DNA from 4 places in the Pseudoalteromonas carrageenovora IAM 12662 genome. Region 3 is predicted to be linked to each of the others. Evidence: predicted binding sites of a transcription regulator. Region 3 holds the regulator's gene; each other region holds the start of a gene.
The links. Region 3 encodes MetJ, which represses methionine synthesis genes. Its sites were predicted from a motif close to TAGACGTCTAGACGTCTA; they were not measured.
Positions count from the first base shown of each region.

Region 1 (5,852 bases), 620 kb from region 3:
GTGTCGGCTTGTCCGTCGGTATCAAACGCCATAACAACAGCAGCTGCGCCAAAGCGTTTAATAATTTTAGCTTGGCGTTTAAACGGCTCTTCGCCCTCTTTAAGCGATATTGAGTTAACAATAGCCTTGCCTTGAATACACTTTAAGCCTGCTTCTATTACTTCCCATTTAGAGGAGTCGACCATAATAGGTACTTTAGAAATATCAGGCTCTGAGGCAATTAAGTTTAAAAACTTAACCATGGCCGCTTTTGAGTCCAACATGGCTTCGTCCATGTTTATATCAATAACTTGGGCGCCATTTTCTACTTGCTCGCGGGCTACGGTAAGCGCTGCTTCATAGTCTTCTTCCATGATTAAGCGTTTAAACATGGCAGAGCCAGTTACGTTGGTACGCTCGCCAACATTGGTAAATACTGCAATTTGCTGTGTCATATTGGCTCCTAGTTTAAGTTACAGGCTTCAAGACCTGATAAACGCATGCGTACTTCAAGTTCTGGTAATGCGCGAGGCTTTACCCCTTCAAGTCCTTTGGCAAATGCACGAATATGTGCAGGCGTTGTACCACAGCAACCACCAACAATATTTATAAAGCCCGATTTTCCCCAATCTATAATTTCGACTGCCATATCGCCCGCTTCTAGGTCGTACTCACCAAATTCGTTAGGTAAACCGGCATTAGGGTGTACTGAGGTAAATGTTTCGCAAACACGCGAAAGCTCTTCTACGTATTGGCGAAGTAAATCAGGCCCTAGGGCGCAGTTAAGGCCAATCGAAATAGGTTTTATATGGCGAATAGAGTTATAAAATGCTTCGGTTGTTTGCCCGGAAAGAGTACGCCCTGAGGCATCGGTAATTGTGCCCGAGATCATTACAGGTAATGTGCGCCCTGCTTGCTCAAATGCTTCTTCTACTGCGAATGAGGCTGCTTTTGCATTGAGGGTGTCAAATATGGTTTCGATAAGTATTAAATCAGCGCCGCCTTCCATTAATGCAAGAGTAGACTCAACATAAGCAGTAACCAACTTATCAAACGTTACGTTACGGTAACCCGGATCGTTTACATCTGGCGAGATAGAACAGGTTTTAGATGTTGGCCCTAAAACACCCGCTACATAGCGTGGTTTTTCTGGATTTTTAGCGGTGAACTCGTCACATATAGCGCGCGCAAGTTTAGCTGACTCTAAGTTTACCTCACGGCTTATACTTGCCATGTCGTAATCTTCCATCGAAATGGTGGTTGAGTTAAAAGTATTGGTTTCAATAATATCTGCACCGGCGACTAAAAAGCTGCGGTGTATATCGGCAATTAACTCGGGTTTGGTAAGACTTAATAAATCGTTATTGCCTTTTATTAGCACGTGCCAGTCTTTAAAGCGCTCACCTCGGTAGTCTTCTTCTTCAAGCTTGTGAGTTTGGATCATGGTGCCCATTGCACCATCTAAAATTAAAATACGCTGTTTTAGCGCAGCGCTTAATTCGCTTTGCTTATTTTTGTTTGGCACGTTATTCGGCATAGTTGTTAGTCCTCACATCTTGGCTAACTAAATTAATATCATAAGGTGTAGTTTGGTACACGTAGTAATTTAACCAGTTCGAAAAAAGCAAAAAGGCATGGCTTTGCCACGTTTTTGACGGCTTTTTACTTGCATCGTTATCTGGAAAATAGTTTTCGGGTTTTGGTGCATCTGGGCTTTTTTGTAAATCGCGTTCGTACTCAGCTTTTAATGTGTCGGCATCGTATTCTGGGTGGCCGGTTATAAACACTTGGCTGCCCGACTTATTTTTCATTAAGTAAGCGCCTACTTTTTCGGAGCCTGCCAATACCACTATATCTTCGCAGGCATTAATTTTATTTATATCAATGTGGCCATAACGTGAGTGCGGCACTAAAAAGGTGTCGTCGAAGCCACGAGTTAATGCACCGTGATCAAAATAACACTGGTGGGTAAACACGCCACATAGTTTATCTTCTTTCAAATCACGCTTTAAGTTGTAACGATGATACAGCGCTGCATGCGCCGCCCAGCACGAAAACAACGTAGAGGTAACGTGCTGCTCTGCCCAATCAATAATAACTTTTAGCTCGTCCCAGTAGGCTACATCGTCGTATTCTAGGTGTGCTAGTGGTGCGCCAGTTACTAATAAGGCATCGTAGTTATTGTCTTTTACTTCTGAAAAATAACGGTAAAAAGTATCTAGGTGCTCTTCTGAGTTGCTACTGCTACGGTGCGTATCTAAGCGCAATAGCTCTACATTTACTTGCAGGGGCGAATTTGCAAGCAAACGAATAAACTGTACTTCGGTTTCTACTTTATTAGGCATTAAATTTAAAATAGCCAAACGCATTGGACGTATTTCTTGCGTTTTTGCACGACTTTTTGGCATTACAAACACGTTTTCTTCGCGTAAACGGGCAATAGCCGGTAGTTCGTCTTTAACTGTAATTGGCATCCTTTAAGCTCCTGCTCATAAAAACCGAGAATTAATACGCTCTCATTATGAACAGAACGCCAAAAATATCAACCTCTAGATGTATAGATGTCTAAATGAAATTTATTCATGATTTTCTAAGAATTACTAAAATGAGGAGGGAAAGTATTTATATTGAAGCACTTTGTTTAAGTGTATTAAGGTAGCGCTACTAAAAAATTGTAGCGCTATTGAAATTAAAAACGATAATTTACAGATAAATTAAGAGCGTAAATATCGCCTTCATCTGTATCAAAATATTGGTATTCAGCGCTTATTTGCCAGCGTTGAGATAACCTATAGTCAATACCAGTGCCGTACGTTACACCGCCCTCATCATAGTTTTGCTCAGTGATTAATGAAGTATTTACATCTGAATCTGTATCAATTATTGATTCTGCAAGATTTCTTAAGTCGCCTTCATTGTAACTTAATTTATTTCTGCCATAGCCACCAAATAAAAATACATCAGCGCGAGATGAAATTGGGTAATTAGCTTTTACAAATATACTTGTTTGCAAATCAAGACTTGAATCAATTTGGCTCTGAATGGGTTCTGAGGTAAGCGAACCGTCCTGCGGGTTTTGAGTATAAACAATTCCGTTTAAAGGGGTTGATTCATCATTTAATCCAAATCCTACACGCCCTTCTAATGCAAAGTATCGCGAAAACTGATATCCAAATCGGCCGTAGAGCGTTGTAAACTGTATGCTATCACTCTCGTATACATCAATTTGCGTAGACCCTATCCCTACTCCTTGGTAATAGCCATTTACGTGGAGTATGTCTGCTTGGCTCGAAAATGAGTATAAACCCAAAAGTAATGCCCCTAACTTTGTAACTGTTTTCATGTTCATTCCTTTAAACCTTTGTAATATTTAATTATGCGATGTTTTACAACGACTATGAGTGTTCTGCCTGTATAATTTGCTTATACTTTACAGCTTGTAAATATACTGTACCACTTTTGTTAAAAATGAAATGTATTTGAACAATATAAAACAATAGATTACAGAATTTTACACAATAGAAATCCTGTAATAGTAATGTTTTAAATGGGTAATAAAATAAAGTGTCGTTTAGATTAGCGTATTGTTCTATACGGCATTCGTTGACTGTTTAACCCCTCAACAACTACAATACAACATTGAAATTTTTATTATTATTTGAAGGCTTTCCTCCATGGTTTTACCTGATAAGTTTATTTTCTCGATGAGTCGAGTATCTAAAGTTGTGCCACCTAAGCGCACAATTTTAAAAGATATTTCGTTGCACTTTTTCCCGGGTGCTAAAATTGGTGTGCTTGGTTTAAATGGCTCTGGTAAATCGTCATTACTACGTATTATGGCGGGTGTTGATGAAGAGTTTGAAGGTGAAGCCCGCCCTCAACCAGGTACTAAAATTGGTTACTTACCGCAAGAACCAGTGCTGGACGAAAGCAAAACAGTTCGCGAAATTGTTGAAGAAGCCGTTGGCGAAGTTAAGCACGCCCTTAACCGCCTTGACGAAGTGTACAACGAGTACGCAATGGAAGACGCTGACTTTGACGCACTTGCTAAAGAACAAGGTGAGCTTGAAGCAATCATTCAAGCGCACGATGGCCACAACATCGATAACGTTTTAGAGCGCGCTGCTGATGCACTTCGCCTACCAGAATGGGATGCTAAAATTGAGCACCTTTCAGGTGGTGAGCGTCGCCGTGTTGCTATTTGTCGTTTATTACTTGAAAAGCCAGATATGCTTATTCTCGATGAGCCTACTAACCACTTAGATGCTGAGTCGGTTGCATGGCTTGAGCGCTTCTTACATGATTACGAAGGCACTGTTGTGGCAGTAACGCATGACCGTTACTTCCTTGATAATGTAGCTGGCTGGATATTAGAGCTTGACCGTGGTGAAGGTATTCCGTGGGAAGGTAACTACTCTTCTTGGCTTGAACAAAAAGATGCACGTTTACAACAAGAGCAAAAATCTGAAAAAGCACGCCAAAAATCAATTGCTCAAGAACTTGAGTGGGTACGCTCAAATCCTAAAGGTCGCCAAGCTAAGTCTAAAGCACGCATGGCGCAGTTTAGCGAGCTACAACAATCAGATTACCAAAAACGCAACGAAACTAACGAGTTGTTTATTCCACCTGGTCCGCGTTTAGGCGACCAAGTGCTTGAAGTTAGCAATATTCGTAAAAGCTTTGGCGATCGCGTACTCATTGACGATTTAAGCTTTAGCATGCCAAAAGGCGCTATTGTGGGTATTATTGGTGCCAATGGTGCGGGTAAATCTACACTATTTAAAATGCTAAGCGGTGAAGAGCAGCCAGACAGCGGTAATATTAGCATTGGTGAAACTGTAGAATTAGCAACGGTTGATCAGTTCCGTGGCAACATGGACGAAAGCAAAACAGTATTTGAAGAAATATCTGATGGTCAAGATGTGCTAAAAATTGGTAACTTTGAGTTCCCAAGCCGTGCATACGTTAGCCGTTTTAACTTTAAAGGTAACGACCAGCAAAAGTTTGTAAAAGACTTATCGGGTGGTGAGCGTAACCGTTTACACCTTGCTAAACTTTTAAAAGCTGGTGGTAACGTGGTGCTACTGGATGAGCCAACCAATGACCTAGACGTTGAAACACTACGCGCGCTTGAGAACGCTATTTTAGAGTTCCCAGGCTGTGTAATGTGTATATCACATGACCGTTGGTTCCTTGACCGTATTGCAACGCATATTTTAGATTACCGCGACGAAGGCCAAATTAATTTCTTCGATGGTAACTACACTGAATACGAAGAGTGGCTTAAAAAGACCCTAGGCGCAGAAGCTGCACAACCTAAGCGTATTAAGTACAAAAAAATTGGTTAATCGATAACGATATTACAAGCCCTGCATTTATGCGGGGCTTTTTTATGTCATTTTTTATCTGTTTGGCTTATTTCCCGCTATGCTTGATTTATATAATAACTATAAGGATAAATTAAGCTATGCAAAATCGTCGTCAGTTTTCTCGTGTGTTGTTTTCAACCACTGCACTACTTGAGTTTGATAACCATAAATACCCGTGTAAGTTGCTTGATGTTTCGCTTCATGGTGCACTAATTACAAAGTGCGATGCCTTTAACGGCACTAAAAATAGTGAAGCAACGCTACGTTTTACCCTTGAACAAAGCGATATAGAAATAAAAATGGACGTAGTAATGTGCCATATAGAAGAGGATCATATTGGCTTAAAGTGTCATTATATTGATATAGATAGCATCACTTATTTAAAGCGCTTAGTAGAGCTAAATTTAGCTGATGACGAGCTACTACATCGTGAACTTGCATTACTTATTCATGAGCCACAATAGACTCAAATACATAAGTTGATTACCATAGCGCAAACTTTTT
Region 1 is NZ_LT965928.1:983,234-989,085, reverse strand. Features, by position in the region: gene metH (methionine synthase) at 1-434, opposite strand, end outside; gene ALFOR1_RS04525 (homocysteine S-methyltransferase family protein) at 443-1,516, opposite strand; gene ALFOR1_RS04520 (homoserine O-succinyltransferase) at 1,506-2,453, opposite strand; gene ALFOR1_RS04515 (porin family protein) at 2,669-3,322, opposite strand; gene ettA (energy-dependent translational throttle protein EttA) at 3,654-5,327, shown strand; gene ALFOR1_RS04505 (PilZ domain-containing protein) at 5,447-5,812, shown strand.
Region 1: the regulator MetJ is predicted to act here: its motif matches at 2,530-2,547, upstream of ALFOR1_RS04520 (homoserine O-succinyltransferase).

Region 2 (5,852 bases), 500 kb from region 3:
TGCTTGCAGTACAAGCCAAATATTTAAGCTGTGTTTTGATTGCTTAAAACCAAGTAATTTGTGTGATTCGTTAAGTGTGCGCGCGTAGCCGTCAAGCACGGTAAGTGTAGTGCCAAACATACATAAAAAAGCAATGGTTGATACAAGCGGCCTTGCCCACTCGCCTATCGTGAGTGCGTACATATCGATAAGTTGTTTAGCAAAAGCAACCCCGCCTAGTTCTATATTGCTGCTTTGCCCATATTGCACCAGCACTCCTAAGCTAAAAAATACTAATGCTAAGCACGCTGTTAACCAATAGCCTACGTTAAAATCGAACAAGCCTTGGCTTTTAGTGACTGTTTGCTGGGCTTGTTTTTCTTTTAGCCAAAGCGAGCTAAGCGCTGATATTTCTATTGGTGCAGGCATCCAGCCCATTAACGCGACCATAAAGCTCAGCATAGCCAGCTCGTACGGTGATGGGCCAACATAATCAGCTGGCGCCATTGGGCCATTACTAAACGCAATAACCAGCGCAATAACAGTAGCAAGCGTTAATAGCCCCATTATGCCTTTAGCAACGCTGTCGAGCGCTTTAAAGTGCCCTAACAATAATATGGCTAAACACACACCGAGCAATATCCAACACAGTAGCGTTACTTCTATCACTATTGGCAGCGCATAATGCAGTAAACTTGCTGTGAGCAGTAATACACCTGCGGTATTTACTATGGCGGCAAGTATGTTTAGGCCTATAAAACTATAAAAATAAACAGGGCCTTTATTTTTATAACCTTCTACTAAACTGTTTTTAGTCGCTAGAGTGTATTCCATACCAAAACGAAAAAAAGGATATTTTAATACGTTAACAACCAGTATTAACCAAAATAGTTGCCAACCAAATAATGCACCTGCTTGAGTTGATGCTACTAAGTGAGATCCGCCAATCGCGGCGGTGGCCATTAAAATGCCTGGGCCAAGGGCACCTAAACGAGATTTCCATGTTGCTTGTGTTTGCTGCATTAATTTCTCAAAATATGTGTGTTGTGCGCTCTTTTTACTAATTTATTTAATTAATAAACTGCAAGAGCGCATAACTTACCTAATTTACAGGCAATAAAAAAGAGCCCTTAGGCTCTTTTTAATAACACAAACAAAACTTTTACTTAAGTTCCATCTCTTGGATGATTTCGTGTGCAATTTCAGGCGTTGTACTTACAGGCTTTTCGTGTAGGTTTGCTTTTATTTGCCCTTTTCGATGTTTTAGTGCCGCATCGAGTTTTTTAGCTGCGCTTGCAATAGCTGGGTACATAACTTCGTTTTCCCCTTTTACCGATATACGCGCACCTTCGTAATTAGTGCTAATTTCTGCTTGGATCTTATGATGTTCTTTAGACAAAATAATATCGAGTGCAATAAGTGATGGGAAATGGCTCTCGATTTTTGAAAACTTTTCGTTGATATGCTCTCTAATAGAGTCAGTAACGTCAACATGGTGACCAGAAAGATTAATTTTCATAGGGTATCCTTTTATTTGTTACCTCATAAATAGTATTGGGGGCTATTTAGATTAACACAAGGAAAAAGGTGAGATATTTGAGGTTTATTTACTAGTTTTGCTGATTTAAATCATGGGTTGTGCAAAGTTTATGCAAAGCCCATTAACCATGGGCTTTCAGACGTCTAGCAGTACTAGCTATTAATCTGTGTACGAGCAACAGTAGTCGGCAAAATCTACCACTTTTACTTTAAAGCTTACGTTAGCATCTACATTAAACGATTCACCCGCGTTAAATGTTTTCCACTCACTCTCGCCTGGTAATAAAATATCCCACTGACCACCTAAAAGCTCCATGAGTTCTTTTTTGCTTGTATCAAATACAAATTCACCAGGCTGCATAAAACCTAATGTTTTAGTTGTTCCATCGCTAAGCACAACCGTACGGCTCGATACTTTTCCGTCAAAATACACGTTAGCTTTTTTAATTACACTTACATTATCAAACTGAGACATTTTAGCTCCTGCTATTAATTTAAGATTTTTGTTTATAAATTTTATCGCACTACATTGCCTGATAGGTAAATAGCTTGCAAGAGAAGTGTATTGAAAGTTACTCACTTAAAGTATTCAAAGCAGCCCTTTAGGTAGCATTAAATAAATTAGAAACTGCCTTCCTTCATGAGCAAGCTCTTCGTCTACCACTCAAAGTTAAACTCCCTGTAGACGCCCAGCTTGCTGGCGTTTTAAATCAACGCTTTTACAGTTATTCAAACAAAAAAGCCCGCGCTGTTTTTCACAGTGCGGGCTTTTCAATTACTTACTTTATTTAATCAAATACTATTAAAAAAGCTCGTTTGCTTTGCTTACAATATTTTCTACAGTAAAGCCAAAGTGCTCAAACAGCTCGCCAGCAGGGGCAGACTCACCAAAGGTAGTCATACCTACTACAGCGCCGTTTAGGCCTACGTACTTGTACCAGTAGTCAGCAATACCTGCTTCTACTGCTACGCGGCGTGTAACTGATGCCGGTAATACACTTTCTTTGTACTGTGCAGATTGATCTTCAAAGGCATCTGTACACGGCATAGATACAACTCGTACCTTTTTACCTTGGCTGCGTAGCTCTGTTGCTGAATCTTGTGCTAACTGAACTTCAGAACCCGTTGCAATAATAATTAGCTCCGGATTACCGTCACAGCTAAGGATGTAACCACCCTTTTTAACATCGCTTAATTGCTGTGCGTCACGCGCTTGCTGCTCAAGACCTTGGCGAGTAAAGATTAGCGATGTAGGGCCGTCTTTACGTTCAATAGCTTGTTGCCATGCAATTGCCGACTCAACTTGGTCACACGGGCGCCAGTTGTATAGGTTAGGCGTTAAACGCATGCTTGCAATTTGCTCTACCGGTTGGTGAGTTGGACCATCTTCACCTAGACCGATTGAATCGTGCGTGTATACAAAAATGCTTGGTTGCTTCATTAGTGCAGCCATACGTACCGCATTTTTTGCGTATTCAACAAACATTAAGAACGTTGCACCGTAAGGAATAAAACCTTTATGAAGGGCAATACCATTCATAATGGCCGACATACCAAACTCACGTACACCGTAGTAAATGTAGTTACCGCTTGCATCGTCGTGTGTTAAGCCTTTAGATCCATCCCAAATTGTTAAGTTTGAGCCTGCTAAATCGGCTGAGCCACCCATGAATTCTGGTAATAACGGACCAAATGCGTTTAGTGCATTTTGTGACGCTTTACGAGATGCAGGATTTGCTGGGTTTGCTTGTAGTTGCTCAATGTATTCTTGAGATTTTGCAGCCCAGTCGCCCGGAAGTTCGTTATTAATACGGCGCTTGTATTCTGACGCTAGCTCTGGGTATGCTTTTGCGTATGCTGCAAATTTTTCATCCCAGCTTGATTCTTGCTGCTGGCCTTTTTCTTTGCTATCCCACTGTGCGTAAATATCAGCAGGAATTTCGAATGCATCGCCAGTCCAACCTAAAAATTCGCGAGACGCTTTGATTTCGTCATCACCTAGTGGTGCACCGTGACAATCGTGGCTACCTGATTTATTAGGCGAACCGTAACCAATCACTGTTTTACAACAAATTAGTGATGGTTTGTCGGTAACACTTTTCGCCTCTGCTATTGCAGCACTAACAGCATCGCTGTCGTGGCCATCAACGCCACTTATTACATGCCAACCGTATGCTTTAAAGCGAGCTGGTGTATCATCTGTAAACCAACCTTCTACTTCACCATCGATTGAAATGCCGTTGTCATCCCAAAACGCAACAAGTTTACCTAGGCCCAATGTGCCAGCAAGTGAACCCGCTTCATGAGAAATACCTTCCATTAGACAACCGTCGCCTAAAAATGCATAGGTAAAGTGATCAACAATATCGTGACCTTCACGGTTAAACTGTGCAGCAAGTGCTTTTTCAGCAATCGCCATACCTACGGCATTTGTGATCCCTTGACCTAGTGGACCCGTAGTAGTTTCGATTCCTGGTGCATAACCGTACTCAGGGTGACCTGGCGTTTTAGAATGCATTTGACGGAAGTTTTTAATTTCGTCCAGTGGTAAGTCGTAACCAGTTAGGTGCAATAGAGAATAGATAAGCATTGAACCGTGGCCGTTTGAAAGAATAAATCTGTCACGGTCAGCCCACTCTGGATTAGTTGGGTTATGTTTTAGATAATCGCGCCATAATACTTCAGCGATATCGGCCATGCCCATAGGGGCTCCAGGGTGACCAGATTTGGCCTTTTGTACTGCGTCCATTGACAAGACGCGAATAGCATTTGCAAGTTCTTTGCGAGATGGCATGAATTCTCCTACCTTTATGTGTATTTGCGCGGGTATTTATGTGTTCATTAATGCTCTTAAATATCTTAAGAGCTTTTATGGCAACCATTCTTACTTATTGTGGGTGCAGTGTGCAATTAAAAACCCCATAAAAATGGGGCATTATGAATATTTTTTAAGACCGAAAAGTTATTACTCATTTTATTTAGACGTCTAGGCGTAAAAAAACTATGCAAGCAGTTTTGTTTTAGATAAAATACGCCCCTTAATTTTTTAGCGCTAATACCGACGTTTGTGAAGCGCAATATTTGTGAGCAGAAATACAATGGCAAAACATTTATTTACTTCTGAATCTGTTTCTGAAGGTCATCCGGATAAAATCGCCGATCAAATCTCTGATGCGGTACTTGATGCTATCCTAGAGCAAGACTCTCATGCCCGTGTTGCGTGCGAAACTTACGTAAAAACCGGTATGGTTATGGTTGGTGGTGAAATCACTACTAGCGCATGGGTTGATATTGAAGAAATTACACGTAAAACAGTACGTGAAATTGGCTACACACATTCAGACATGGGTTTCGATGCAGACTCGTGTGCAATTTTAAACACTATTGGTAAACAGTCTCCTGACATTAACCAAGGTGTTGACCGTACTAGCCCAGAAGAACAAGGCGCAGGCGATCAAGGCTTAATGTTTGGTTACGCATGTAACGAAACAGAAGTACTCATGCCAGCTCCAATTACTTACTCACACCGTTTAGTACAGCGCCAAGCGCAAGTACGTAAAAGCGGTGAGCTTAACTGGTTACGCCCAGATGCAAAATCTCAAGTTACATTTGCATACGAAAACGGTAAGCCAGTAGGTATTGATGCTGTAGTACTTTCTACTCAGCACAGCGAAGACATTTCACAAAAAGATTTAGTAGAAGCGGTGATGGAAACTATCATCAAGCCGGTACTTCCTGCAGAGCTTATTACAAGCGCGACTAAATTTTTCATTAACCCAACGGGTCGTTTTGTAATTGGCGGACCTATGGGCGATTGTGGTTTAACAGGTCGTAAAATCATTGTTGATACATACGGTGGTATGGCGCGTCATGGTGGTGGTGCTTTCTCTGGTAAAGATCCATCAAAAGTTGACCGCTCAGCTGCATACGCTGCACGTTACGTTGCTAAAAACGTAGTAGCTGCAGGCCTTGCTGATAAGTGTGAGTTACAAGTATCTTACGCAATCGGTGTTGCAGAGCCTACCTCTATCAGCGTTGAAACATTTGGTACAAGCAAGCTAGAAGAAAGCCGTTTAATCGAGCTTATTCGTGAACACTTTGACCTACGCCCTTACGGCTTAATTCAAATGCTTGATTTAGAGCGCCCTATCTACCTTCCTACAGCGGCTTACGGCCACTTTGGTCGCGACGAATTCCCTTGGGAACGTACAGATAAAGCAGACGCACTTCGCGCAGCTGCTGGCCTTTAAGCCAACACAGTACAAAAATATAAACGGCCCTTTTTAGGGCCGTTTTTATATCTAACGTTTAACTATATTGTTTATAGAGCGTCT
Region 2 is NZ_LT965928.1:872,433-878,284, reverse strand. Features, by position in the region: gene ALFOR1_RS04050 (NRAMP family divalent metal transporter) at 1-1,002, opposite strand, end outside; gene hpf (ribosome hibernation-promoting factor, HPF/YfiA family) at 1,142-1,498, opposite strand; gene ppnP (pyrimidine/purine nucleoside phosphorylase) at 1,679-1,993, opposite strand; gene tkt (transketolase) at 2,321-4,312, opposite strand; gene metK (methionine adenosyltransferase) at 4,617-5,768, shown strand.
Region 2: the regulator MetJ is predicted to act here: its motif matches at 4,498-4,515, upstream of metK (methionine adenosyltransferase).

Region 3 (5,852 bases):
GTAACGCAATGTGTATAGTTTCGCCAAGTGGGTAGCAATAATATCGAGCTGTAAAGCTAAGTAAATCTAAGTGCTGGGCGCTTAAAATAGGGGTATCGTCGATGACTTCTATTATGTTTTTTATTTTGTTCTCTGGTACGTCAGTCGTATTTTTAACACTGAGAATAACAGCTACTTTCTTTTGATTGCCAAAAGGCACTAAAACACGCATGCCCGGCTCAAGCGGTGTTGATAACCCGCTGAGTTGTTCTTCTACTTTATAGTCAAAGGTGCGTGGTAGCGGGACTTTAATAGCAACTTCAACAAAACGCATAACAACTTCACCCATAAAATTAATTGCCTAATGTACTAAAAATATGTCTAAAAACCTATAAGGAATAGCACTATAGAAAGAGGTTGTTCACCTTTTTAGCAAAAACATAAATTAATACTTGTGTAGGGGGTTGTTGTTGGATAAAATCCGCGACCAACAAATTTGTTTTAACGACGTATGGTGCCAGACTTCGGGTTTGGAGAGCGATGCGGCCTTAACTAGAGGTTCCTATGAAAGAAGGTATTCACCCTAAGTACGAAGTAATTTCTGCAACATGTTCATGCGGAAACAAATTCGAAACTAGCTCAACTCTTTGTAAAGACATTCACTTAGACGTATGTTCTGCGTGTCACCCGTTTTACACTGGTAAGCAAAAGATTTTAGACACTGGCGGCCGTGTTGATCGCTTCAACAAGCGCTTCGGTGCACTTAGCAGCAAGAAGTAATTATTGCTGTTTAGTTAAAAAAAGCACCTTAGGGTGCTTTTTTTGTGCCTAAAATTTAATTATTTAAGCGACTTTAGTTATTTCCTCTTTTGCATAACTATTTCTGCCTTTTATTATGAGTATGCATAAACCTTTGCAGACAAATCTATTTATATTCTCTATATTTTAGTTAGTACATTTTTTAACTAGGTTGATAAAAGTAGCCAACGTGGAGTCATCTGTTTTTAAAGTAGAGTAATAGGCTATTATTTTAGATTTATAGTAATACTTTAAACGTACATTTTGTAAAGAACATTGGAGACATAAAAGCACCTCAAAACGACCTTTTTTGGTGAATTTTTATTTATTAAATGTCGATATAATCCAGCAAAGTTACTGAAAAACCTCTTAAAATTAAAGGATATAGCATATAACAGGATAGACCTGATATTGCTTGGAATTTAAAAATAATAAGGGTATCTTACCCCAAGACACCACCTCTCACTTTAACTTAAATTGCAGGATACCATCGCGTTATGTCAGACTTTCGTGAACAAGCACTACATTATCACTCACACCCAGTACCAGGTAAAATTAGCATTGAACTAACCAAACCCGCCGAAACGGTTCAAGATCTTGCGCTTGCGTATAGCCCCGGTGTTGCCGAACCCGTTCGTGAAATAGCTGCTGACCCTGCTAATGCTTATAAATATACCGGCAAAGGTAATATGGTTGCGGTAATTACTAATGGCACTGCAATTTTAGGCCTAGGGAATTTAGGGCCTTTAGCATCTAAGCCTGTAATGGAAGGTAAAGCGTTATTGTTTAAACGTTTTGCTGGGCTTGATTCAATCGATATTGAAGTTAAGCATCGTACCACTGAAGATTTTATCAATACGGTTGCAAATATTGCTGATACTTTTGGCGGTATCAACCTTGAAGATATTAAAGCACCAGAGTGTTTTGAAATTGAAAAAGCATTAATAGAGCGCTGTAGTATTCCGGTTTTTCATGATGATCAACACGGTACTGCTATTGTGACTGCTGCAGGCATGCTAAACGCGCTAGAAGTGCAGGGTAAGTCAATTGAAGATGCGATTATTGTATGTTTAGGTGCAGGCGCTGCTGCCGTTGCGTGTATGGAGCTGCTAATTAAGTGTGGCGCACTTCGCGAGCATATTTATATGTTGGACCGTAAGGGTGTTATTCATACACGTCGTGATGACTTAAACGAATACAAGCAGCTGTTTGCTAACAATACCGATAAACGTACTTTACAAGATGTAATTGCAGACGCTGACGTATTTGTAGGCGTTTCTGGCCCTAACTTGCTAGCAGCTGAAGATTTAAAGCTAATGGCAGAAAAACCTGTGGTGTTTGCATGTTCAAACCCAGATCCTGAGATCGATCCTGCACTTGCTCATGGTGCACGCAACGACTTAATTATGGCAACGGGGCGCTCTGACTACCCTAATCAAGTTAACAACGTTTTATGTTTTCCGTTTATTTTTCGTGGTGCACTAGATGTGCGCGCAAGCGCTATTAACGATGAAATGAAAATTGCTGCGGTAGAAGCTATTCGTAGTATTGCTAAAGAGCCAGTACCAGCAGAAGTATTAAAAGCTGCGGGTGTTGATAAGCTTGAATTTGGTGCACAGTACATTATTCCTAAGCCAATGGATCCGCGTTTACTACCTCGTATAGCTAAAGCTGTAGCTGTAGCTGCGGTAGAATCGGGTGTTGCGCAAATTGACTTACCTGAAAATTACATGGCTTAAAGGTATATGCTAAAACAAAAAAACCTCAGCAATGGCTGAGGTTTTTGATTAAAAAGGTAACGATTTATTCTTCGTTTAAAATAGGCACTTCTAAACCCATTTCTTGCATTATCTTTTTAACTTCTTCAGGTACTTTTTCTGCATTGTCTTTGCGTAAGTCATCGTCATTTGGTAATGGCTGGCCTGTAAATGCATGCAAAAACGCTTCGCATAACAACTCACTGTTTGTTGCATGGCGAAGGTTATTTATTTGACGGCGCGTGCGCTCATCCGTTAAAACTTTTAATACATTTAGCGGGATCGAAACGGTGATCTTTTTAACTTGCTCTGATTTTTTCCCGTGTTCTGCGTATGGGTGAATATATTCACCATTCCATTTAGCCATAAGATGTATCGTTGCCTCAGATTATTAATTTCTCACACGGCGTAAAAAGCGTGTAAATATGCGTGAAATTCTATCGATTTAAAAAAGATAGTCAAATAATAGATACCAATCTATCTTAATAAGCCGGCTGTAATTGTAAATATAGCCCCATTCAAGTTTTATAAGTTAGTTATTTTTAGCCATCTAGAGCTTTAAAAGCTTTGACTTATCAAAATGGATAACTTACTCTTTTAGACGTCTAAACATCCAAATTAATCAGGTGACGAATATGAGCGAAAAAAACAAAGCGACTATTGCAGTACGTAATGGCGTAGATGCAGATAAACACCATGGCGCTGTAGTTCCGCCAATTTATTTATCGACTACGTATTCGTTTGCCGACTTTGATACTAAGCGTCAGTACGATTATGGGCGCAGCGGTAATCCCAATCGCGATATATTAGCTGAAACATTGGCTGAACTTGAAGGTGGTGCGCGCGGTATTATTACTGCCACAGGCATGGCTGCCGTGCATTTAGCGACTCAGTTATTAAATAATGACGATACACTGGTTATTCCACATGATTGTTATGGTGGAAGCTACCGTTTATTTACGTCTTTGCAAAAACGCGGATTACTAAAGCTTGAAGTTTTAGATTTAACCAAGCAAGAAAACTTAGATAAAATTTTAGCAATAAAACCTAAATTAATATGGATTGAAACACCAAGTAACCCGGTACTGCGCTTAACAGATATTAAAGCAGTGACTGATATAGCTAAGCAGTGCGGGGCACTTGTTGCTGCAGATAACACGTTTTTATCACCTGCGCTGCAAAACCCAATTAAATTTGGTGTAGATATTGTTGTTCACTCGACGACTAAATATATCAATGGCCATTCTGATGTTGTGGGCGGCGCTGTGATAGCTGCAACACAAGAGCTTGGTGATGAGTTAGCTTGGTGGGCAAATAACATTGGTATTACAGGTGCACCATTTGATAGCTATTTAACGCTTCGTGGCTTGCGTACTTTAAATGTACGTTTAAGACAGCATCAAGAAAACGCACTTGCAATTGCCAAGTACCTTGAAAGCTCTGAATTTGTGAGCCAAGTTTACTACCCAGGACTTGAGTCGCACCCTCAACATGCATTGGCAAAGGCTCAGCAACTTGGCTTTGGTGGTATGGTCAGTTTTGATATTAAAGGCGATGTTAACGACGCTGCGGCATTTTTAACAAGCCTTGAGGCATTTAGCTTAGCAGAGTCGCTAGGCGGCGTAGAGAGCTTAATTTGCCACCCTGCAACGATGACGCATGCAGGAATGGAGCCTAAAGCCCGTTTAGAAGCGGGGGTGGGTGATACGCTCATTCGTATTTCGGTAGGTATTGAAGATATAAACGACTTAGTTGCTGATTTCGAACGCGTGTTTGAACTTGTAAAACCAGGGCAAAATAAAAACATTGGCCGTGTAGGTAAAGGTGCTGGCACGCCCGGTGGCATGTGAAATTAAGTGCAGCCCGCCCGGCGCTTTGGTAAGTAATACCAATGCGCAATAATACCTAATCAATTTGAGGGATTAAACCGGCGCTAACTTCGTTAAAAATTTTTCATATAGAACAACTAAACAACGAAATTTTTGCCTTGTTATCGACACGGTTTTCTTATTCTCAAAATAGACATCTTAATTAAGCGAATTGGTATAAATATGGTCAATTGTGTACATAAATTTGGTGGTTCAAGCTTAAGCTCTAGTGAGCGCTATCAAAGCGTAGCTAAAATAATTATTGGGCATACTCAGCCAGGCGACTGTGTTGTGGTATCTGCTGCTGGTAAAACCACAGATACACTTGTGTCGTTGTGGCAAAGTTATCAGCAGCAAGACACACAAGCTGTCGCTGATATTTTACTGCAGTTAAATAACCATCAAAGCGATTTAATTGAGCAATTACTACAAGCTGATTTAAAGCGCAGCGCACTTAAAACATTACTCGAAGAACTAAATATAATTGCAAGCTTAGCGCAAAGTGAGCAGCTCAAAGAAGCGCAATTACTTGCCCATGGTGAGTTATGGTCTGCACGATTATTGGCTGCATATTTACAACAGTTAAACGTACATGCCTGCGCACACGATGCTCGCCTGCTTTTTACTTTAAATGATGGCGAATTACGCCATGCTCAAAATAAGCTGCAATGTAACAGTGTTATTGATGCCAACAAAGTGAATGTAGTAACCGGGTTCATAGCGGCAAACACACTTGGCGATACGGTAACGCTTGGTCGTAATGGTAGCGATTACAGCGCTGCATTACTTGCCAGTTATTGTGATGCCAAACAGGTATGCATTTGGACTGACACGCAAGGTGTATTTAGTACTGATCCGCGTAAAGTAAAAAAGGCAATTAAGTACGCTAAAGTGTGTCGCACTCAGGCCAACTTACTAGCACGATTAGGCAACCCCGTTTTGCATGCTAAAACGTTATCGCCTTTAAAAAATACCAATATAAAGCTAGCTGTACGGAGTAGTTTTGATGTTCAAGCAAGTCCAACTCATATTGTTAAAGAAGGTCTAGCTAAGAAAAAGCGCTTTATAACGACGCTACAAAATGTTGATTTATTAACAGTAGAAGGCTTGAGTGAAGGTGAGGTTGCAAGTGTTAGCCAGCTTATTCAGCATAGTCTTCATCATTTTAACCATAATGGCGAAGTGTATTTAGTCGTACCGGCTGCACAAACATATCAAGTTATTAATTACTTTGCTGGTAGAGCTAATATTAGTGAGTCGAATTTAAACGGCTGTGCAGTTGTTGCACCAGAGCAAGTCATCGGCACACTTAAACTGCAAGCTTTAGAAGTATTAGCTGAGCAAACTATAAAACCGCGTTTTGTACATCAAGATAATGGTTATGTTTTATTACTAACTGACCAATTTATTGATAGCGATGTGCAAAGCACATTGCATGATAAGCTAGTTA
Region 3 is NZ_LT965928.1:367,630-373,481, forward strand. Features, by position in the region: gene priA (primosomal protein N') at 1-313, opposite strand, end outside; gene rpmE (50S ribosomal protein L31) at 544-759, shown strand; gene ALFOR1_RS01770 (malic enzyme-like NAD(P)-binding protein) at 1,275-2,516, shown strand; gene metJ (met regulon transcriptional regulator MetJ) at 2,581-2,901, opposite strand; partial or broken gene metB (cystathionine gamma-synthase) at 3,170-4,416, shown strand; gene metL (bifunctional aspartate kinase/homoserine dehydrogenase II) at 4,586-5,852, shown strand, end outside.

Region 4 (5,852 bases), 470 kb from region 3:
CAATACGATACTGAGGTTTCACTACAAGAATTGATAGTAAAGGCATTGCCGCCTCTGCGCATTGCATCCGCTTTAAGTGAATCAATCGCGTTTGATTTAGAGCGATTGTAGCTTATATTTTTATTGCCTCTACCGTCGCCATCGCAGCTTTCGCCTTCTATTCTCCCTAAAAGTGTTGCGCCACTTTCGTGTGCTTCTTGGTCGCTATAAAATTGCTGCAAATCTCTTTTATTAACGTAGGTGCCAATTTCTTGAGATAAAACGCCGTTGTCTATATCTGTATGATAAGTCATGCCAGAGCACCCAGCCAAAGTTGTTAGTACGCTTATTGTTGCTATAACACGTAGCATAATTATTAGTCCCTTATGTAGTTTGGAAAGTAAATTACTAACAAAAACAGAAGTGTGCAACATTTACTCTTAAGTTAATTGTAAGATTTAGTAAGTGATTCGACCTCTCTTTATTTTTTTTCTGGTAGTATGGATAGGTTATAAGCAGTTTAAGCAGTGAACAAACTATGTTAAGTCCTTATTTTCAGCAACATGCTGATTACGTTTCTATCTCTCGTGAGCAAGGTTGTCGTTTCGCAAAATGTGTTGCCGATGACTACAACCCACTTCATGACAAAGATGCTAAAAAGTTTTGCGCGCCAGGAGACTTACTTTTTTCTTTAGTGTTAGACCGCTATGGTATAAGTGAGCGAATGGAATTTACCTTTGCTGGTATGGTTGACGAAAACACTAAACTTAATTTCCCACAAGGGGATGACGAATTTGATGTAACCAACGGCGATAAAGTTATATTAAAGGTAAAACGCGAAGGTAAAACCAGCAAATGCCCAACACTTACTAATAGCCTAATAAAAAACTATGTTGAGTTTTCTGGTGCGGCTTTCCCGCATGTAATTATTCCACTAATGGGTAAGCAAGAGGTGATGATTAACCCTGCGCGCCCAATGGTTATTTACGAGTCGATGATTATTAACCTTGATAACATTGATATTCAAGAACCTACGCTTGAATTTGCTGAGCCAAGTTTTGAGTACGCCGGTAAACGCGGAAAAATTACTTTGCGCTTTAATTTACTAGAAAACGGCGAAAAAGTCGGTTTTGGTGAAAAGCACATGGTGGTGTCGGGTATTCGTGAATACTGCCAAGCAACGGTTGATGACTTAATCGCGTTTTATAATGACCGCAAAGCCACGTTAAAACCGGCTTAAAGCTTATTTTAAATAAAGGCGCTATTTATAGCGCCTTTTTTATTACTAAAGCTCAGGTATAATAGCGCTCTTTGTTATTTTAAAGCTAAGCCTATGTCTGCTACATCGTTCTCATCTCTTAAACTCGATTCGTTATTATTAACAGCGATTGAGCAAAATAATTACACTACGCCAACCGCAATTCAGGTTAAAACCATTCCGCCTATTTTAGCGGGCAACGATGTAATGGGCAGTGCACAAACAGGCACAGGTAAAACAGCAGCCTTTGTATTACCACTACTACATAAGCTTTTAAATACACCTAAAAAAGATGAGCCAGGCATTGCCCGAGTGGTCATTTTAACGCCAACGCGTGAGCTTGCTCAGCAAGTATTTGCAAGCTTTGAAAAGTACGCTCAAGGCAGTAATATTAATGGCGCTTTAGCGTATGGCGGTGCAAGTATTGGCCCGCAAATTAAAGCACTTAAAACGGCGCAAGTGATAGTGGCAACGCCAGGTCGTTTGCTCGATCATATAGTTAAAGGCAGTGTGGTGCTTTCAAGTGTTGATTCACTAGTATTCGATGAAGCAGACCGGATGCTCGACATGGGCTTTATTGACGAAATAAAACGTATTCTGCGCCACATTCCAGGCGATCGCCAAACTTTATTGTTCTCAGCAACATTTGACGATAGCGTGTTTGAGCTAAGTAAAAAGCTACTTAAAAACCCTGAGCTGATTGAAGTTGATAAACGCAATTCAGCCGCCGTTGAAGTCGAGCAAGTTATTTACTCGGTAGATGAAGACCGTAAACGCGAGTTGGTATCGCACATGATTGGTATGAAAAACTGGCGCCAAGTACTTATATTTACGCGCACCAAGCAAATGGCCGATAAACTTGCCAAAGAAATGTGTAAAGACGGTTTAAAAACAGAATCCATTCATGGCGATAAATCGCAAGGCGCGCGTGACCGTGCACTACAAAACTTTAAAGAAGGCACTACACGCGTATTAGTTGCCACCGATGTAGCAGCGCGTGGGCTCGATATACCTGCGCTTAAATATGTAATAAATTTTGAACTGCCATACATAGCAGAAGACTACGTACACCGCATTGGCCGTACAGGTCGCGCCGGTGAGCAAGGCCTTGCAATGTCGCTAGTAAGTATTGATGAGCAATGGCTACTTGAAGAAATAGAAGTCCTACTTGATACGCGTTTAGCGCCTCAATGGTTAGAAGGTTACGAGCCAGATTTAAACAAAAAGCCTAAAGATAATCGTAAAAACACCAATAAAGCGCGAAAAGATCGTGATAAAAAACGCATTACAGGTCAAAGAGCACCCAGTAGACGCCGTAAGTAATAGCTTTTGTTTCGCTTTTTTGCCTATACTTGAGCTAATAAATAGCTGAGGTAAAGTTATGTTTGAAACGGATCAATGGGCATTTTCGGGAGTCGATGGCCAAATATCACTGCACAAATGGCAAAAGACCATTGATCTTATTACGGGGCTGTTTTCGGCTCCGTCAGGTTATATAGTACAGGCAACTAGCAAAGGCTACCGGGTTGTAATTAGAAGTAATGAAGGCGGCTCTAACTTTGAAACCAACTCAATACTCCCTCCACAAACACCTCTTTTTTGCAGATACGTAGCGGAAAATAACAATATTTTATATGTTAACGATGCCTGCAATAATGAGCAATGGAATACCATGCCTGAGGTTGTTGAAGATGGCGTTCAATCATACCTAGGATTACCCATTCATTGGCCCGAAGGTGATGTGTTTGGCACGCTATGTTTAAAAGACACAAAACAAACTAGTTATACCGATGAGTATTTTGAGCTAATAGAGCAGCTTCGCGACTTGATTGAAGACGATTTAGCGCTTATTTATAGCTTTGAGCAAATGCGCGAAATAACCATGCTTGACCCACTTACAAACATTTATAACCGCCGCGCACTTACCTTGCTAGCTCAGCAAAAGCTTAACTTAGCACTGCGTTTAGGCTTTGACGTATGCTGCTTGTTTATTGATATAAACGATTTTAAAAAATTAAACGATACCTGCGGCCATGAAGTAGGCGACAAAGCGTTAATTATTTTGGCTAATACCCTAAAAACACATTTAAGAGATGCTGATATAGTAGGGCGTTTAGGCGGCGACGAGTTTATTGCTGTAATGCAGATAAGCGATAAAAGTAAGCTTAGCTATATTATTGATAAAATTACCACTGAGTATTCAAAAGCACTTATAAAAGAAAGTGTCTGTGATTTATCTCTTAGTATTGGCTATAGCTTTACAGATAAACAAAAGCAGCTATTTGATGCATTATTAAATAATGCAGACCAAGCCATGTATAAAAATAAACAAGCGTATAAGCAGGCAAAAAAACTTAACAATACAAGCAGTACACTTAATCATAGCGATAAAAAAGCAAGCCATTAGGCTTGCCAAGAAGGGTGTGAATTTAGTTTAACTTTTAAGCGATTTGTTTTTCGGCTAAGTTTAATTCCATAATCGCTTTTAATAAACGGTATAGGTTTATTGATGCGTCAATTTCTTCTTTACGGTTTGTTAAGCTTTCAATATTTAAGCCTAGTGGCACGTCTAGGTGCGCACAGCTTTTAAGTATTAAGTCGAGGTTTTCGCGGCAAATACGTACAGATTCACTTAATGTGTTTTCTGCATCAAGCATGCGCCATTTAGTGGCCTCTGGCACTGAGATACCCAGCCATTGCATAAACTCTAAGGTTTTTTCGCCGCCGCAGGGAGTAAACGTTAAAATAAGTCGTTTTGGTGCAATGCCTTGTGCTTTACAGGTACGCGCGTAGCTGGTGATTAAATCAATTGTGGCTTGTGCATCGTAAACAGCTTGCGATATAAAAAATTGGCAACCCTGTACTGTTTTTTCTATTAAGCGTTCATGCTCATTTCGTTTACTAGAATGGCGCTCTGCTATGGTAACGCCACCTAAAAAGAAGTCATCACTTCGCTCAGCCAGTGCTTTATAGGCATCGGGTAAGCTTAGCTTTATATCGCCTACCGATGATGGGCTACCCACTAACACGACATTTTTTAAATCGTAGTCGTTTTTAGTTTCGCTTAGCCAATCTTTAAATTCGCCAACGCCACGCTGCGCTACACTTTTATAGGTAATTACATCTTGAGCAGATAAATTACGTAGTAAATGGCTGTACTCTCGCGGGTCTACAGTTTGCTTAAACGGAAATGGGCGAGCTTGATTAGTGCGGCTGCTTTCGTCTTGAATGTCGTAAATTATTACGCCATCGTATTCAATTTCGTGCAAGCGACCTAATAGCTTCTCTGCAATGGTTTTTAATTGCGCTTTATCGGTGCCAACTTTAGGCGGGGTAGTACCAATGAGATAAACACCTTGTTTGGTGTCTTCTATTTTCTCTTGAAGTGATAAAGCCATAATCCTCATTCCAGCTTAGTCCAATGTATGTAATTTAATATAGCAGCCATTTAGACGTCTAGATAGATTTATTTAATGAAAGTTTTTCAACTTAGGTGAGGAATATTCATACTGACAATTTAATAAACCGCCTGATTGACACAGTTGTTTACATAAAAAATGGGCTAAAGCTCTTACATTTACTCGCTTTAAGGCATAATCGAATGTGAGTTAGTAATAAACCTAACAATAAATTTGCTCAATTTAAAAAGGGACAATAATGAAATTTAAATTATTAGCAACAAGCTTAGCGGTATCACTAGCGCTAACTGGCTGCGTAACACAGCAAAGCGAAAACACCCAAACAGCACAACAGCAGCAAACAACAAAAGCTGACGAACGTGTATTTTCGCAAGAGTACTTAATTGAAGAGCTAGATAACGGCTTACGTGTAATGGTAGTTAAAACCGATTACCCAGATGTAGTTTCGCTGCAAATTCCGGTATCAGTTGGCTCGCGCAATGAAGTAAAAGAAGGTAAAACCGGTTTTGCTCACTTTTTTGAGCACATGATGTTTAAAGGCTCTAAAAAATTTCCGCAAGACGAATACACTGCTGTATTTAAAAATGCAGGCGTAGATAACCGTGCATACACCACTAACGATTACACTAACTATCATTTAAACTTCTCAAAGCAGCACCTTGATAAAGTACTTGAAATTGAAGCCGATATTTTTCAAAACCTAACTTACACCGAAGAGCAATTTAGAACCGAAGCGCTTACGGTTAAAGGTGAGTATTTAAAAAATAACGCCAGTCCAATTCGTAAATTATTAAGCGCTGTACGCGAAGAAGCCTTTGATAAACATACCTATAAACATACCACTATGGGCTTTTTTAAAGATATAGAAGCCATGCCAGATCAAATGGCATACGGTAAAGAGTTTTTTGATAAGTTTTATAAGCCTGAATATGTATCGCTAGTGATTGTAGGGGATGTTGACCCTAAAGCCACTATGGCAATGGTTAAAAAGCATTGGGGTGGTTGGGAAAAAGGCGATTACGTTGCCGATATTAAAGCTGAGCCAAAGCAGCAAGCACCTAAATATATACATGAACAAAACGAAGCCTTACCAGGGCATTGGTTACTTGTATCGTATAAAGGTGCGCCATGGGAGCCTGCTAAAAAAGACAGAGCTGCGCTTGATTTAATCTCACAGCTTTATTTTTCAAACAACT
Region 4 is NZ_LT965928.1:834,500-840,351, forward strand. Features, by position in the region: gene ALFOR1_RS03870 (hypothetical protein) at 1-350, opposite strand, end outside; gene ALFOR1_RS03875 (DUF3581 domain-containing protein) at 518-1,219, shown strand; gene ALFOR1_RS03880 (DEAD/DEAH box helicase) at 1,313-2,560, shown strand; gene ALFOR1_RS03885 (sensor domain-containing diguanylate cyclase) at 2,619-3,644, shown strand; gene ALFOR1_RS03890 (methylenetetrahydrofolate reductase) at 3,679-4,635, opposite strand; gene ALFOR1_RS03895 (M16 family metallopeptidase) at 4,895-5,852, shown strand, end outside.
Region 4: the regulator MetJ is predicted to act here: its motif matches at 4,679-4,696, upstream of ALFOR1_RS03890 (methylenetetrahydrofolate reductase).